Regions from separate parts of the Brevibacillus sp. LEMMJ03 genome, predicted to be linked through region 2. Evidence: riboswitches for the same ligand, from Rfam matches in the RefSeq annotation. Region 2 holds a riboswitch; the other holds the start of a gene.
The links. Region 2 has a riboswitch for thiamine pyrophosphate ahead of thiO (glycine oxidase ThiO). Riboswitches for the same ligand answer to the same signal wherever they lie in the genome.

Region 1: linked by a shared signal. The riboswitch ahead of thiS (sulfur carrier protein ThiS) and the one ahead of thiO (glycine oxidase ThiO) in region 2 are both predicted to bind thiamine pyrophosphate.

The regions. Positions count from the first base shown of each region.
Region 1 is NZ_VKJN01000010.1:64,287-72,837, reverse strand. Features, by position in the region: gene adh (aldehyde dehydrogenase) at 1-1,173, shown strand, start outside; gene FOI68_RS14010 (DUF779 domain-containing protein) at 1,207-1,581, shown strand; gene FOI68_RS14005 (GNAT family N-acetyltransferase) at 1,670-2,167, opposite strand; gene FOI68_RS14000 (thioredoxin family protein) at 2,343-2,681, shown strand; gene FOI68_RS13995 (glycoside hydrolase family 18 protein) at 2,748-4,031, shown strand; gene FOI68_RS13990 (hypothetical protein) at 4,136-4,363, shown strand; gene FOI68_RS13985 (DUF2203 domain-containing protein) at 4,406-4,795, opposite strand; gene FOI68_RS13980 (alanyl-tRNA editing protein) at 4,893-6,113, shown strand; gene kapB (kinase-associated lipoprotein KapB) at 6,141-6,527, shown strand; TPP riboswitch at 6,567-6,677, shown strand; gene thiS (sulfur carrier protein ThiS) at 6,909-7,112, shown strand; gene FOI68_RS13965 (thiazole synthase) at 7,114-7,887, shown strand; gene FOI68_RS13960 (acetylornithine deacetylase) at 7,889-8,551, shown strand, end outside.
Region 2 is NZ_VKJN01000009.1:84,992-93,542, reverse strand. Features, by position in the region: gene FOI68_RS13100 (DUF294 nucleotidyltransferase-like domain-containing protein) at 1-64, shown strand, start outside; gene FOI68_RS13095 (exonuclease domain-containing protein) at 78-803, shown strand; gene FOI68_RS13090 (MOSC domain-containing protein) at 840-1,562, opposite strand; gene FOI68_RS13085 (NAD kinase) at 1,594-2,394, opposite strand; gene FOI68_RS13080 (NUDIX domain-containing protein) at 2,493-2,942, opposite strand; gene FOI68_RS13075 (YugN family protein) at 3,144-3,545, opposite strand; gene FOI68_RS13070 (S1 domain-containing protein) at 3,683-4,750, opposite strand; gene thiO (glycine oxidase ThiO) at 4,985-6,097, opposite strand; TPP riboswitch at 6,272-6,385, opposite strand; gene FOI68_RS13060 (excisionase family DNA-binding protein) at 6,448-6,693, opposite strand; gene FOI68_RS13055 (glucose-6-phosphate isomerase) at 6,680-8,041, opposite strand; gene FOI68_RS13050 (efflux RND transporter periplasmic adaptor subunit) at 8,260-8,551, shown strand, end outside.

The DNA of each region.
Region 1 (8,551 bases), on a different contig from region 2:
GATCTGCCGCTGGCGATCGACCATTTCCGCTACTTTGCCGGCTGCATCCGGGCCCAGGAGGGAAGCATCAGCCAGATCGACGACCACACGGTGGCCTACCATTTCCACGAGCCGCTCGGCGTCGTCGGCCAAATCATCCCGTGGAACTTCCCGCTGCTGATGGCCGTATGGAAACTGGCTCCGGCGCTCGCGGCGGGCAACTGCGTCGTGTTGAAGCCGGCCGAACAGACGCCCGCGTCCGTCCTGGTCTTCCTCGAACTGGTGCAGGACCTCATCCCGCCCGGTGTCGTCAACGTGGTCAACGGATTTGGACTGGAAGCCGGCAAACCGCTGGCCACCAGCAGCCGGATCGCCAAAATCGCCTTTACGGGTGAGACGACAACCGGCCGCCTGATCATGCAGTACGCGTCGCAAAACATCATCCCGGTGACGCTGGAGTTGGGCGGCAAGTCGCCGAACATCTTCTTCGAGGACGTCTGCGCCAAGGATGACGCGTTTTTCAACAAGGCGGTGGAAGGGTTCGTCATGTTTGCGCTCAACCAGGGCGAGGTCTGCACCTGCCCGTCTCGCGCCTTCATCCAGGAATCGGTGTACGACCAGTTCATGGAAAAAGCGCTGGCCCGCGTCGCTGCGATCAAGCAGGGCAACCCGCTCGACACGGAGACGATGATCGGCGCCCAGGCGTCGGCGGAACAGTTGGAAAAGATCCTCTCCTACCTCGACATCGGCAGACAGGAAGGGGCTCAGTGCCTGATTGGCGGTGAACGCAACATCCTCTCCGGCGACCTGAAAGACGGATATTACGTCAAGCCGACCGTGTTCAAAGGACAAAACAAGATGCGCATCTTCCAGGAAGAGATCTTCGGCCCGGTCGTCTCCGTGGCCACCTTCCGGAACCAGGCGGAAGCGCTGGAACTGGCCAATGACACGCTGTACGGCCTCGGCGCGGGCGTCTGGACCCGCGACGTGAATCTGGCCTACCGGATGGGGCGCGAGATCCAGGCCGGCCGCGTCTGGACCAACTGCTACCACGCCTATCCGGCGCACGCCGCGTTTGGCGGGTACAAGGTATCCGGCATCGGCCGCGAGACGCACAAGATGATGCTCGATCACTATCAGCAGACGAAAAACCTGCTGGTCAGCTACAGCCCGGATGCGCTCGGTTTCTTCTGATCGGGACAAAGCCCCGGCGAAAGGAGGAAGCGCATGGGCACAGTGCCGAAAGTGCTGGCTACGGAAGCGGCGCTGCGGTTGATCGAGCGGCTGAAGGGCAGGTACGGGCCGCTGTTGTTCCACCAGTCGGGTGGATGCTGCGACGGCAGCTCGCCGATGTGCTATCCGCGCGGAGAATTCCTCATCGGCGAGAACGACGTCCTGCTGGGCGAAATCGGCGAGACGCCCTTTTACATGAGCGCCGCCCAGTACGCCTACTGGAAGCACACGCAGCTCATCATCGACGTGGTGCCAGGGAGAGGGGGCATGTTTTCCCTGGAAGGGCCGGAGGGCGTCCGGTTCCTCACCCGCTCGCGGGTGTTTACCGACGAGGAGTACCGCACCTTGAAAGAAACCGGCGCGCTGTGACAAGCGTCGGCGCGGCGCCATTCCATCAGGAAACGGGGCATCCCGGAGGATCATCTTCGGGATGCCTCTGTTTTTACGACGAAAACACTCAGCGCAGAAAGAGCTGGTAGAAAGTGACGTCGTGATAGCGGCCAAATTTGAAGCCGACTTCGCGAAAAACGCCGATCGGCTGAAATCCGAGCTGTACGTGGAGGTTCACGCTGGCTTCGTTGCCGCTGGTAATGCCGGCCACGATGGTATGATACCCCAGCGTTTGTGCCAGACCGATGAGTTCGGTCATCAACCGTTTGCCGATTCCTTTCCCTTGATGATCCTGGTGCACATAGACGGATGATTCCGCTGTTTGGCGATAGGCAGGCCTGTCGCGAAATTTGCTCAAACAAGCGTAGCCAACAACGGTCCCATCCTCATCGGCGACGAGCAAAGGGTATTGGTCATCAAATTTCGCAAACCATTTCCGCCGCTGCTCCAAGGTCTGCTCCTCCAGGTCAAACGTGGCAGCGGAAGTGCGCACAACGTAATTGTAGATGTCCAAAAGGGCGGGAAGGTCACATTCGGCTGCCTTTCGTACACGAATCCTTGACATATGGTTCACCACCTGCACATTTGAGGTAATTATATGTGAGGTTTTCTTACATGATCAAGGGGTCGCTTCCATTTTTTTGTGATCACAAGCACAGGGCCGTTTTCCGTGAACCATTCGTGAAGACGACGTCCTTGACACCGGCTCCCCCTGCGGCTAGCATGAGAAGACGATTGACTTGACTGTAGAAACGGAGAGAACACCTGTGCGGGAATGGACGAAGACGGAAATGGAATCGCTCGCCAGCCAAACGGACAAACCGGCAGCCGTGTTCGTTTACACGCCGCTGTGCGGCACCTGCAAGCTGGCCGAGCGCATGCTGACGGTGGTGCAGGAGGCGCTGCCCGGCTTGACGCTGTACCGGGCCAATCTGAACCTCCTGCCCGAACTGGCGGAGATGTGGCGGGTGACCAGCGTGCCGGCGCTCCTCATCCTCGAGCGGGGGGCCGTCGCCGAACGGCACTACGCGCTTCGCTCGGTCGATTTTTTGTATCATGTGCTCAAGCGTTTTGCCTAGACAAACACCTATCTCCCGCGCGTTGAATACATGGAAGAGAGAGACAAAACGCGAAGGAGGAGGCGCATGCAAATTCATGTGGTACAGCAGGGGCAGACACTGTCAGGCATCGCCCAGGCGTACGACTCATCGGTCGAGGCGATTGCGCGGGCAAACGAGCTCCCCGAGTCCGGCAGGCTTGTCATCGGACAGGCGCTGGTGATCCCCATTCGGGGCAGCTATTACTGGGTGAGGCAGGGGGATACGCTCTACACCATCGGCCGGCGTTTCGGGATCAGTGCCGCGGAGCTGGCCCGGGTCAACCAAATCTCACAATTCCGTCCTCTACAGGTGGGGATGCGGCTGTACATTCCGCCGCGCCCGAGACCGGCAGCCGACTTCAATGCCTATGCCGAGCCGCGCCGGACGGTGCCGCCGGCGTTGGAGGCGGACGTTCGCCGAGCGTCGCCGCATCTCACGTACCTGGCTCCGTTCAGCTTTCGGATCAGGCGGGACGGCACATTGTCTACCCCGCCGCTGAACGACTTTCCGGAGATTGCCCGGGCGAATCGGAACGTCCTGATGCTGGTGGTCACCAATCTGGAGGGGGAACGGTTCAGCTCGGAACTGGGCAGCCTGGTGCTGAACGACATGACGGTGCAAAACCGCCTGCTGGACAACATCATCAGCACGTCACAGCGGCTTGGTTTTGGAGACATTCACTTCGACATGGAAGCCCTGCCCGCCACCGACCGGGATGCCTATGTCCGCTTTTTGCGACGCGCCCGCCAGCGGGCGAGCGAAGTGGGGAAAATGGTCTCCGCCGCCCTGGCGCCCAAGACCAGAGCCGATCAGCCGGGGCTGTGGTACCCCGCCCACGACTACCGGGCGATCGGAGAGATCGTCGACTTTGTCGTGATCATGACGTACGAATGGGGATACAGCGGCGGTCCGCCCATGCCGGTTTCGCCCATCGGTCCCGTTCGCCGGGTTCTGCAGTACGCCTTGACGGAAATGCCCGCCAACAAGATCTTGATGGGCCAAAACTTGTACGGGTACGACTGGAGGCTGCCCTTCCGGCCCGGTACGACGGCCCGCTCCCTCAGTCCGCAGGCGGCGGTCGCGCTGGCGCTGGAGAGGAATGTCAACATCCAGTACGATTATCGGGCGCAGGCGCCGTTTTTCGAGTATTCGGACGACGAGCAGAACCGCCATCGCGTCTGGTTCGAAGACGCCCGTTCGATCCAGGCCAAATTCAACCTGGTCAAGGAACTGGGACTGCGCGGCGTCAGCTACTGGAAGCTGGGGCTGCCGTTTCCGCAGAACTGGCTGTTGATCGAAGACAATTTTCGCGTGCGCAAGCGGGCGTGAACGAAGCGGCGAAACAAAAGGCGTACCTCCGAACGGGGTGTACGCCTTTTTCTCCGCCTGCCAATCATGGTATGATGGTGCAAAACGGAAGAAGGAGAGAGCCTATGGGAGAATGCAGATTGAATCACAGCGCGGAAGACGTGCGGGCGAAGCTGGCGGAGCAGACGCCCTACCTGCCCGGAGCGCTGGTGGACCGCCTGGAAGGGCTGCTCGCAACGCCGCTGTCCCAGGAGACGTTGAACGAACTGTTCCATCTGTTGAAAAAATACGATCTCGCTTCGCCGGAGGAACGGGCGGAACGGGAGCAAAAGCTGGCACGTCTGGCCGGCTGAAAGCAGTCCATCCATGAGCGCCGCTTGTCCGCGACCGGCCCGCTATTCGCCGATCGGCCTGCGGCCGGCGTACCCTTCGTGAATGCCGTGGTAATGGCTGACTGTCGGCTCGCCCTGACGCCAGCAGAGCAGCACCTCCTGCCCGTTCAGCACCGCAGGAAAGTCGAACAGGCCGATATCGATATCCTTTACCTGAACGCCTTGTTCGTGGAGCCGGTTGATGCGCATCTGCGCCTCCAGTTCCATGAATTCCAGGCGGCATTCCAGCGTAAAGACCGTGCCGTCGTCCGGGGGCTGCTGTTTCTTTGCCTGCTGCAGCTCCTGATAGGTTGCAGCGAATTGGCGCTTGGCCTCCTGCAAAAAGGAAAGCTCTTGGCGTACATACGGCAGCATCCGGTTGGCTTCTTCCACCGTGAAATACTTTTTTGCCAAGCATCCCACCTCCTGGTTCTATTATAGGGAGAACCGCGAGCGGAGGAAATGGACAGAACGCCGGCAGGAAGACAGGAACCGGCAGTAAGGAGTGGCTATGAACAACCGATTGTACTATGACGATCCGTATTTGCACACGTTTGAAGCGTGCGTGCTGAAACAGGGGACGGAACCCGACGGGACCCCGTACGTGGTGCTGGACCGCACCGCCTTTTACCCGACAGGGGGAGGGCAGCCCTGCGACTGGGGCGAACTGGACGGCATCCGCGTCATCGACGTGGAGGAAGTGGACGGTGACATCCGCCATCGGCTGGAAGCTCCGCTGTCTCAGGAGCGGCAGCGGATCACGGGACAGATCGATTGGCCCAGGCGGTTTGACCACATGCAGCAGCACGCCGGGCAGCACATTCTCTCGGCGTCGTTCGTCGAGGCGCTGGGGGCGGAGACCGTCGCCTTTCACCTCGGCAGGGATCACGTCACCATCGACGTCCGGCTGGACGAACTGTCCGTCGAGCAGGCGGAGCGGGTAGAGGCCCTGGCCAACCGCATCGTGCTGGAAAACCGGCCCATCGAGGCCCGGTTTGTCACGGAAGCCGAACTGGCCGTCATGCCTCTCCGCAAGCAGCCGACCGTCAGCGAGAACATCCGTGTGGTGATCATCCCCGACTTTGACTACAACCCCTGCGGCGGCACCCATCCGGCCCGGACCGGCGAAGTGGGGCCAATCAAAATCACGGGCTGGGAGCGCCACCGCGGCAATATCCGGGTAACGTTCCTCTGCGGCTGGCGGGCGCTCTCCGACTATTCCCGCAAGCATCTGCTGCTGCGCGAGTTGACCCGCACGCTGAACGCCGGCGAGGCGGAGCTGGCCGAGCAGGCGCAGCGGCTCGTGGCGGAACGGGAGCAGTTGAAAGAGACGCTGGAGGAGAAAGAAAAACGTTTGCTCGAAGGCGAGGCGCAGTCCCTGCTGGCGCAGGCGGCCCGTCTGTCCGACATGCGGCTGGTCCAGGCCGTTTTGGCCGGTCGAAGCATGCAGCAATTGCAGCAGCTCGCCAGACTGGTAACGACACAGGCAGCGGACGCGGTCTGTCTGTTCGCAGCGGAGGGAGAAAAGCTGCAGCTCGTGTTCGCCCGCGGCGAGCAGGTGGCGCTGCCGATGAACCAACTGCTGAAGGATACGCTGCCCTTGATCGACGGCAAGGGGGGCGGCAATCCGGCGATGGCCCAGGGAGGGGGCGCGCCGGTCCGTCCTGCGGAAGCGGTGCTGGCCCACGCCCGCCGGCTGCTGGAGGAATCGATCAGGGTCCAACAGGACTGACGCTTTTTCAGGAAAGGAGAGAAAGGCATGTCGATCTGGAAAACGGGAGACCTGGTCCGCGTCTCCTACAAGACGGGTGAATACGTAACGGAAGTGCTGGAAGATCACGGGGACAAACTGCTGGTCAAGGTGCTTGCGGTGCTGAAATACCCGACGCAGGGGGACCTGCACAACCCGTACGAGGTGGATGTGCCGCTGTTTCATCAGCGTCCCGCCCTGTCCTATCAGGAAAAGATCATGGTGCCCAGTCAGACCGTGATCCGTTACGGCGGAGCGGTGCCCGACTACAAGGAATCGGTCCAGACCGCATTGGAGCGGGAGATGGACAAACTGCGCAAGATGGTCACGTGGGCCCAGCGCTGTCTCGACGAGCTGGAGGCACTGCGCAAGGAGACCTTTACAAACAACGGATAGCGTGCTACTGTAGTAGTCAAGCAAGCAAAACAGCATAGCGCAATACCAAACGGGAGCCGAGCATAGTCGGCTGAGATTGTAACGAATGTGTTACTGACCGTTGAACCTGACCTGGGTCATGCCAGCGGAGGAAGAGGTATCGGCTGCATCAACGCACTGTCGTGATTCCGTGCCGCGTCACGCGCGCCGGAGTGCGACCACTGCACATGCGCAACCAAAACCATCCGTGGCGGATGGTTTTTTTGTTTGCCGTCCGCCCGATATCCGTGCGAACGGCTTCTTCTGTCTGGGGTTCGGTCAGGCAGGGAAGCCGTTTTTTTACGGCAGGAAGGCGACAGGCGGCCGGCCATTCCCGACGGCGCTGACAAAAGGAGGGGGAACATGCTGGTACAGTTGAACGGCAAACGCGTGGAGCTGGACGACGAGGTCAATACCGTCCGGGCCCTGCTTCTGTCCTACCAACTGCAGGAGAAAATCGTGGTCGTCGAGCGCAACGGCGAGATTGTCGACCGCGCCCGTTACGAATCCACGCCGGTCGCGGACGGCGATCGGATCGAAATCGTTCACTTTGTCGGAGGAGGCTGACATGATGGATACATTAAAAATTGGACCGTATGAGTTTCGTTCCCGCCTCTTGCTGGGAACCGGCAAATTTCCCGATCTGGACACGCAGAGCCAGGCGGTGGCCGTATCGGAAGCGGAGATTCTCACCTTTGCCGTGCGCCGGCTCAATTTGGAAAATCCGCACGAGCCCAATTTTTTGGAACGTTTGGATTTGAAAAAATTCACCCTGCTGCCCAACACGGCCGGCGCTTACACGGCCGAGGAGGCGGTGCGGATCGCCCGGCTGGCCAAGGCGTCGGGGCTGTGCGACATGATCAAGGTGGAAGTGATCGGCGATCCCAAGACGCTTCTGCCCGATCCAATCGGCACGTTGGAGGCCTCCCGCATCCTGGTGGAAGAAGGCTTTATCGTGCTGACCTACACCAACGACGACCCGATTCTCGCCAAACGGCTGCAGGAAGTGGGCGTGCACGCGGTCATGCCGGGGGCGTCGCCGATCGGTTCCGGCCAAGGGATACTCAATGAGCACAACCTGCGCTTCATCATCGAAGACGCCAAGGTTCCAGTGATCGTGGACGCGGGCATCGGGTCACCGGCCGACTGCGCTAAGGCGATGGAGTTGGGCGCGGACGGCGTCCTGCTGAACACGGCGGTGGCGCTGGCGGACAACCCGGTGCTGATGGCCGAAGCGATGAAACTGGCCGTGGAAGCGGGGCGCAAGGGCTTCCTCGCCGGGCGCATCCCGAAAAAGCGCTACGCCTCGGCCAGCAGTCCGACAGAAGGGATGATTGAATAACGTGGAACGCGTCACGGCAGCCATTGCCGAGCGGAGAGAAGAGCTGTTCGCCCTGCTGGCCGAGCTCATCGCCCATCCCACGGTCAGCCCGCCCGCCCGCAACAGCGGCGGCGCGCAGAGCCTGATCGCCCGAAAGCTGCGCGAGCTGGGCTTTGACGTGGACCGCTGGACGGTCTTTCCCGGCGATGACAACGTGGTGGGCCGCCTGAGGGGCACCGCACCGGAGCGGGCGAACAGCCTGATTGTCAACGGACATATCGACGTGGCGGAAGTGGGCGACGACAGCGGCTGGACGTATCCGCCGTTCGCCCTCACCCGCGGCCGGGACGGACGCCTGTACGGACGCGGCGTCGCCGACATGAAAGGCGGCCTGGCAGCCAGCCTGTTTGCCATTCAGATGCTGCGCGAGCACGGAATCGAGCTGAAAGGCGACCTGATCTTCCAGTCCGTGATCGGCGAAGAAGCGGGCGAAGCAGGCACGCTCGCCGCCATCGAACGGGGCTATACCGCCGATTACGCCGTCGTCGTGGACACCAGCCACCTGCACATGCAGGGACAGGGCGGCGTGATTACCGGCTGGATCACGGTAGAGAGCCCCGTCACCCTGCACGACGGGATGCGGGCCAGAACCATCCACGCCGGCGGACGGGTGCACGGCGCCTCC
Region 2 (8,551 bases):
GATGAAGCTGGCGCTGCGGCTGCAGGACCGGACCAAAAAACTGCTGGCCGCATACCCGGAGTAGGGAGGTGCCGGTTATGCCTACCCGAAACCTGTGGGGTCGCTTGTGGCACATGAGCCGGGCCGCGGAGGCGGCACGGATGCCGGCAGCGGAGCGGGACGGCAGCGATCTGGGGCTGGCCGCCTTTCTCCGTTCGCTGCGGCGCGAACGAAAAGAAACGGGGGCCCGCCTGCCGCTCGCCGATTTGGAAGTGGTCGTGGTCGATCTGGAGACGACCGGCTTTTCCCCTGACCGCGGCGACGCCATCCTCTCCATCGGTGCCGTGGCGATGCGGGGAGAGCAGCTGCTCTTGGGAGAATCGTTTTACAGCCTGGTCGACCCCGGCCGGCCGATTCCTCCCCACGTCGCCTCCCTCACCGGGATACGCGACGAGATGGTCCGCACCGCGCCCGATCCGGCTGCCGCGCTCCAGCGCTTTTTCCAGTTTGTCGGCGACCGGCCGCTGGTCGCCCACCACTCCCGCCACGAGCGGCAGTTTTTTCGCGCCGCATTATGGAAGCATGGCCGTCGGCGGTTTTCCCACCGGCTGCTGGACACCATGCTGTTGGTCCGCCTGTCGGGTGAGGTGATCGGCAGCAGTTCGCTGGACGCCCTGTGCGCCGCCCACGGCATTCACATCTCCCGCCGCCACCACGCCTACTGCGATGCCGTCGCCGCCGCCTCCCTCTGGGGGATATACCTGGGAAAGGCGATTCGGCGGGGGTACACCGATCTGGGGGAGATTTACGAGGAACTCAGATAGAAAGGCTGTCCGTCAGTCTCGCCGGACAGCCTTTCGTCATGGTTCCTCCACAAACACCTCGTCGCCTTCCGACACCCGCCCCTGGGTGACGACGGACGCGTACACGCCGAAGTGGTTGCGGTGCCGCTTTACCACCGTTTTCAGCACGGCCGGATGGATCTCCAGCGTATCCGGGTCGATGTTGACGGACATGCAGCGTTCGCAAGGCTTGTTCACCTGCAGTTCCACGTCGTTGATGCGCAGCCGCCTACCCAGCCAGGCATCCTCGGCGAACGGCGTGTCCTCATCCAGCACGACTACGAAATTGGCCCGGAAGCGGCGGGGGTCCAGGCTCTCCCGGCCAACCAGGCGGGCGATCTCCCGCAGCGAGGCATCGGTCACCAGCAGGACGTGATCTTCCCAGTTTTCTCCGCCTTCACGCGGCGTGCTGCGCACAGCAGTCACCGGCCGTCCCGTCGTCTCGGCCACCTTGGCGAACAGCGTCTCCTCCCAGCCGTACACAGTGCCGTCCGGCGCGGTCACGCGCACCTCCGGGTAGGCGTCCTCGCCGCTCTCACCCGCCAGCCGGGCGGTGTAGCCCAAGATGCCCGGAACCGCGTCCGCACTGAGACACTTGCCGTTCCTGGACTCATCCCGGAAGTAATAGCCCCGGTCGCCGTACACGCCGAATGCATCCACGCGGCACGTCGTCAGCCGCTCGCCGCGCATTGCCTTGACGGGATGGCGAAAAATCGCCGCAAGCGTCCCCACTTTTTTCATCCCAACCGCCTCCTCCGCCTGTTTTCGGCGTTTATCCCGTAATAAACGAATTGCGCACCCGGCTCCAAAACGTGAGCCGCTTGTAGCGGGCAAACTTCACTTTGTCCATGCCGACGCGGCAGGTGATGGAGCACACGTCCCGCCAGACCGCCTGCTCCCGGTCCAACCCGATCATGATCTCCGGATTCATCACGATCAGTTCGACCTCATGGTGCTTGGGCAGTACCAGCGAGCTGTTGATCGTCCGGTACGCCTGATTGTTGATCGACGCGATCTCCGAGAGCTGGATCGCTTCGATGGATGGATGGACGAGCGCTCCGTTCACCGCTTTGTTATACGCCGTGCTTCCGGACGGGGAAGAGACGATCAGGCCGTCTCCGCGAAACGTTTCAAACTCGTCGCCGTTTATGTACACACAGGCCACCAGCGTGGACAGGGACGCGTTGCGGATCACCAGTTCGTTGAGCGCCCATTTGTGAATGATGCGGCCGTCGCGGGTCAGAATGCGGCACTGAACGGTGGGGTACTCGGCAACAAACGGCTCCGTCTGCTGCTTCAGCGCCTGCACGAACGCATCCAGCTCATTCGGCCGCCAGTCCGCGTAAAAGCCCAAATGGCCGGTGTGGATGCCGACGTACGTCGGCTCAAAGCCGTATTGATGCACCGCCTCCAGCAGCGTTCCATCCCCGCCGATGGAGAGCACGAGATCGGGCCTCTCGCCCTCCTTCTGGACAAAGCGGTACGGGCTGTCGGCTCCCAGCAGTTTTTCCTTCAGCTCCCGTTCTACCTCCCGGGAGTAGTCGTCATTCCGCAGTACGGTGGCGATTTTCATGGTGGTCTACCCTCACTTCTGCACATAACAAACAATCGTCATGCCTGCTATTCACAATGTCACAGGAACACTCCGGCGGCCGGGATACCGGGCGCGGGCTACCAGCGCTCCGCCGCAAAACGGCCGGCGCGAAACTCCTCCAGTCGGCGCCTCGTCGCAGGCGACAACTGCTCCGGCAGTTCCGACCAGGCAAAAAAGCGCATGTCCGCCACTTCCGGGTCCGTCTCCGGCCGTTCATGCTGGCGGTACCGGGTGACGTGGAACAGCGCGATGTGATCCCGCTTCCCTTCCCGCTCGCTGTAGTAGAGGTGGCAGAGCCTCATCTCCCTCGCCTCTACGCCGCACTCTTCCCACAGCTCACGCCGGGCCGCCTCCAAAAACGTCTCTCCCTTTTCCACTCCGCCGCCCGGCAAATACCATCCGCCCACATACGTGTGGCGCACCAGCAGCACGCCTTTTTCGTCGTCCGTGACAATCAGCCGGACGCCCAGCGTCAGCGGCTTGCGGATACGCCAATACAGTTTGAGCAGCGGGTAGTACCAGGCCATCGTTTTCAACTCCCTGAAGGGAATCCATTCCTGTTGCTACCATTCTACACCACCGCGGAATCCCCCGCCATAGACAGGGCCCCCGGCAGGTCAGACCGGTGCTGGCCGGCGAGCCCCGGAAGCGGCGGGCAGGTCCATCCGGCGGGCGGAGCTGGCGTCGTCCGCAAAAAAAACGAGCCCCTGCCCAAGGCCCGTTTGATGCTACGCAAACCGTTTTTCCAACTCTCTGACGATCGCCTCCGCCTTGCGCATCCAGACCTGTTCCACAGGCGCGTCCTTGTCCGCCGGCTCCTGGAACTGGTTCATGGCCGCCGAAGCGACGGGCACGTAATAGCCGATGTCTTCCTCCACACCGGTCTGGTAGACGTGTTTCAGCACAAACGGCGTGCCCAGTTCCAACCAGGCGTCCGGGCTGTCCAGTTCCCCTTCCTTGACCGTCACCGGCAGCCGCAGATACACCATCCCCTGATCGTCCAGCTTGCGGTCAAAAAATCCCCGGTGGTAATCCCAGTTGGCCAGGGTAAAGCCGTTCGGTTCGAGCGACTCGCGAAAGTATCCGAACGTGCCTCTCGTTCCCGTCAAACTGCTGTCAATCGGTTGCATCTCCATCCCTGCCTTTCCGGATTCTAACCGGTAGTGTGCGACAAACGGCGCGGTTGTACTCAACCAACGGGGAAAATGGAAAAAGCCTCCCGCCGGAAACAGCCCGGCAGAGGCTTTTACATTTGCTGGTTCCATGGTCAAATCAGGGCAATCGACAGCAGGGTAAACAGCGCCAGGGGAATGACCTTGCGGCGACAGCGGCGCTTTTTTTTCTTGAAAACAGGCGCCTCGTACACGCCGTACGGAACATACGGGTAGAACGGAACGTAGGGATAATCGGGCGGGTATGGGTACGGACTGACGTCAGTATACGGGCTTACCTGGGGATACGGGCTGCCGTACAGATTGATGTTGTTTTGCAGCGTGACGTTGCCCTGGGGACCGACGGTTTCATAGGGACTGACCGCTTCGTACGGGCTGACCGCCTCGTACGGGCTCACCTTCTCGGCAGGCTGTTCGTACGGACTGGCTTCCTCGTAGGGGCTCACCGCTTCGTCAGGTTTGCCGGGCGGACCGGCCGTCTCATAGGGACTCACCATTCCGTACGGGCTGGCATCGGGGCCGCCTGTTTCGTAGGGACTCACCAACCCGTACGGGCTGACGTTGGGACCCGTCTCGTAGGGACTCACCAACCCGTACGGACTGACATTGGGACCTGTCTCGTAGGGACTCACCAACCCGTACGGACTGACATTGGGACCTGTCTCGTAGGGGCTCACCAACCCGTAGGGGCTGACGTTGGGACCCGTCTCGTAGGGGCTTACCAACCCGTACGGACTGACGTTGGGACCTGTCTCGTAGGGACTTACCAACCCGTACGGGCTGACGTTGGGACCTGTCTCGTAGGGGCTCACCAACCCGTACGGACTGACATTGGGACCGGCCGTACCGTATGGACTGACGGCATTGCCGCGAGGCGGGCATCCGTTATGCGGCCGCGGTTTTTGCGGATACCGGCTGGAGACCTGCTCCACCGCTCCCAGATCTTCGTCCGGCCCCTCGTCGTTCTCCTCGATCTCCACGTAGACGTGGAAATCGTCAACATCGAGGATTTTGCCCTCGTACACGCGGCCGTCCAACGCTTCGATCCGTACCTTTTGCCGCGCGTGCTCCTTGCAAATGTTCTGCACGGTTTGGCGCATATCCTTCAACATGCTGACCGCCGCCGGTTCAGCCTGAAACAGTTGTTTTTGCGACGACTCCATGAAAACTCCTCCCCTCTTGTTGTTTCTGTATTACGATATACGGCTGCGTGTGGGGAGGTGTCTATTTTTCCAGGCAAGTCTAGCCCATTTTGCGGCCCAACCATTCCTGAATGGCAACCAAGGCGCCCCAGCCCGGCACCCCGAACACCCCCTTTTGGCCAAGCCAGCGGCGAAACGAAAAAACCGGCGCCTTCTTAGGAGAAAGCACCGGTCTTATTATGGAAGGAAGATCGTTTACAACGAGACGCCCGCAAATCGTTCGGGCAAAAACGGCTGCAGCCGCTCCGCCCTTCCCTGTTCCAGATAATCCGCCATCAGCTTGGCCGTGATCGGGGAGAGCAGGATGCCGTTGCGGAAGTGGCCGCCGGCGAGCGACAATCCCGTCCATCCCGGCACCGGCCCCAACAGCGGCTTGCCGTCGGCGGTAGCGGGGCGCAGTCCGGCCCACGCTTCCAAAAACGGGGAAGAGGAGAGCGCCGGCACATACGGCATGACGCCGTTGAGCACGCCGGTCAATCCCGCCAGCGTGACCTCCCGCTGGAAGCCGGCCTCGTCTTCCGTGGCGCCGATGACGATTTTGCCGTCCCGTTTGGGCGTGATGTAGCCCGTGCTGCCGAAAATCACCGTGCGCAGCGGAATCCCGGCCGAGGCAACCGCCGCGATCTGTCCGCGTACCGGCCGAACGGGAATGGACAGCCCCAGCCAGCCCATCATGATGCCGGCCCATGCCCCGGAGGCGATGACGGTTTCGTCGGCCCGCAGCGGTCCCGCCGTCGTCTCGACGCCCACCACCCGGCTTCCTTCCGTGGCGATGCCCGTCACCACGCAGCCGGAAAGCAGCGTCACGCCCCGCCGCCTGCACGCCGTCACCAGCGCCTGCAGCAGCAGCCGGTTGTTGATGTGCCCTTCGGACGGCGAGTGGATCGCCGCCACCGCCCGATCCGTCAACAGCGGTTCGACGTCCCGGATGGCCGCTCCGGTCAGCCAGTGGACGTCGTAACCGCTCTCCCGCTGCCAGGCGAACTTTGCGCGCAGCCGCTCCGCTTCCTCCTCCGTCAATGCCACGGTCAAAAGCCCGTCGACGCTGAGCTGCACGTCACCGCCCGCCTCCGCTTCCAGCTCCGCCGCCCACTCCGGATAGAGGCGAAGCGAATCCATTCCCAAATCAAGCAGCGGTCCGGGCTCGGAAAACTCCTTGAGCGGAGCCAGCATTCCCGCCGCCGCGGAAGACGCCTGGCCGCCCCATGGCCCCTGCTCTGCCACCGTGACGGACAACCCGCGCCGCGACAGTTCGTATGCCAGACTTAATCCGATGATGCCTCCGCCTACGATCAAACAATTTGTCATGGTTCTTCCTCTCCTCGCTGGAACTGCGCCCCGCCCTGCCGTGCGGCGAAGCCTTGGTAAACGGCCGCCATCCCCCGCCCGCCGATGCCGCCCCGCCGGACGAACGCATGCGAAAAGCCCACCTTCCCCGGCAGGAAAGGTGGGCCGATGCGCATCCGCAAACACAGACAGCTCTTTTGCTTGCAACCACTTCCCTGCGCCAGCATGATCTGGATCAGGTGCAAAGGGTCGACGGTCAATCGCTTCCGTCCTCTCAGCCCTGCGTGATGGACTCCCCCAGTTGCTTTCCGTTATGTCGTTTACACCCTTCAGTATAGACCGGTGGCCGCTCCCTGGCAAGAGCGCGGCGCTCAGTCCTCGTCTTTCACGTCGTAGCTTTCGGGAATGGGTTCGTTCCTGGTCGCTTCCTCCCATTCCCGCAGCTTGCGGATCTGCTCCAGATGATGCTGGAACTGGTCCTTGTTGATCAGGTATTCTTCGCCGTTGTGAACGGCACGGATGCGTCCCTCGCGGATTTTTTCCAGAATAAACGTCTCCGGCAGTTCCAGGTAGGCGGCGGTCTCGGCCACAGTCAGGTAGGTCTTACTGTTTTCCACGCAGTCTCGCTTCCAGTTCCGCTTTTTGCCGTTCGTACCCCGGTTTGCCCAGCAGGGCGAACATGTTCGCCTTGTAGGCTTCCACCCCGGGTTGGTCGAACGGGTTGACCCCGAGCAGATAGCCGCTGATGCCGCACGCCTTTTCGAAGAAGTAGATCAGTTCGCCGAGGTGATAGGCCGTCGCTTCCGGAATTTCCACCACGAGGTTGGGCACGCCGCCGTCCACATGGGCCAGGAGCGTTCCCTCAAACGCTTTTTTGTTGACGAAGTCCATGCCCTTGCCGGCGAGAAAATTCAACCCGTCGAGATCGTCCGGGTCTTCGCCGATCGTCACGTCCACCGCCGGCTTGGACACGGCCACCACCGTTTCAAACAGGTGGCGCAAGCCGTCCTGGATGTACTGTCCCAGCGAGTGCAGATCGGCGGAGAACTCGGCGGAAGCGGGAAAAATCCCCTTGCCGTCCTTGCCTTCCGACTCGCCGAAAAGCTGCTTCCACCACTCGGCAAAATAGCGGAACTGCGGCTCGTAGCTGACCAGGAGCTCCACGGTTTTGCCTTTGCGGCAGAGCGCGTTGCGGACGGCCGCGTACTGGTAGCACGGATTCTCTTCCAGGACGGGCGTCAGGTAGCGCTCGCGGGCGGCCGCCGCTCCCTGCATCAGCGCGTCGATGTCCGCGCCGCTCACGGCGATCGGCAGGAGGCCCACCGCGGTCAGCACGGAGTAGCGTCCGCCGACGTCGTCGGGAATGACGAAGGTTTCGTACCCTTCTTCGTCCGCCAGCCGTTTCAATGCGCCCCGCGCCTTGTCCGTGGTCGCGTAGATGCGGTTTTTCGCTGCCTCGCGCCCGTATTTTTTCTCCAGCCAGGCGCGAAACAGGCGAAACGCGATGGCCGGCTCCGTCGTGGTGCCCGATTTGGAGATGACGTTGATAGAGACGTCCTTTCCTTCGAGAACGTCCAGCAGGTGGGAGACGTAGACCGGGCTGAGATTGTTGCCGACGAAGTAAATCTCCGGCGTGCGCCGTTTGGCTTTGGGCAGCAGGTTGTAAAAGTGGTGGCCCAGCACGTCCACGGCGGCCTTGGCGCCCAGGTACGAACCGCCGATCCCGATGACCAGCAGCACGTCGGACTCCGCCTGGATTTTCGCCGCTGCCTGTTTGATCCGTTCAAATTCGTCCCGGTCGTAGTCGACGGGCAGATCGACCCAGCCGAGAAAATCGCGGCCGGCCCCCGTCTTTTCGTGCAGCAGCTCGTGGGCCTGTTTGACCGCCGGGGCAAGCTGCGCCCATTCGTGCGGCCGGACAAAGCCCAGGGCGTTCGAGTAGTCGAAACGAAGCGCTTGGTTCATGGCTCCCTCCCCAATAGACGTGGTTGTTTCTGCTTCTCATCTTATCATGTTTGCCGCCGAACCGGCAGCGCAAGAAGTCCGATCTGTCCATCCATCATGGATTCGCCGCATAATTGTGAACATTTTGTGAACAACCTGTACCCGTTGTTACCTTTTCCCTCCAGCCCCGTAAAACCATTCGAACCTCATAACATGATTGGGCAAGGAGACAGGAACGTATGAAGAAACGCTGGTGGATCGTCGGCTCCGTCGCTGCCGTACTGGCCGTGGGAGCCGCAAGCATGACCCTGATGGGCTCACAGCAGGCAGCGGGAACGCCTGTCAGCGTGGGAAAGGTCACCACGGCCGCGCTGGAGACCAAGGTACTCACCTCCGGGATCGTCACCGTCGAAGACAAGCAGCGGATATACGCCAACGTCAACGGAATCCTGCGCGAGTTTGCCGTGAAGGAGGGGGATGCCGTCAAAAAGGGACAGGTCATCGGCAAGATCGACACCTCCGACGTGGAAA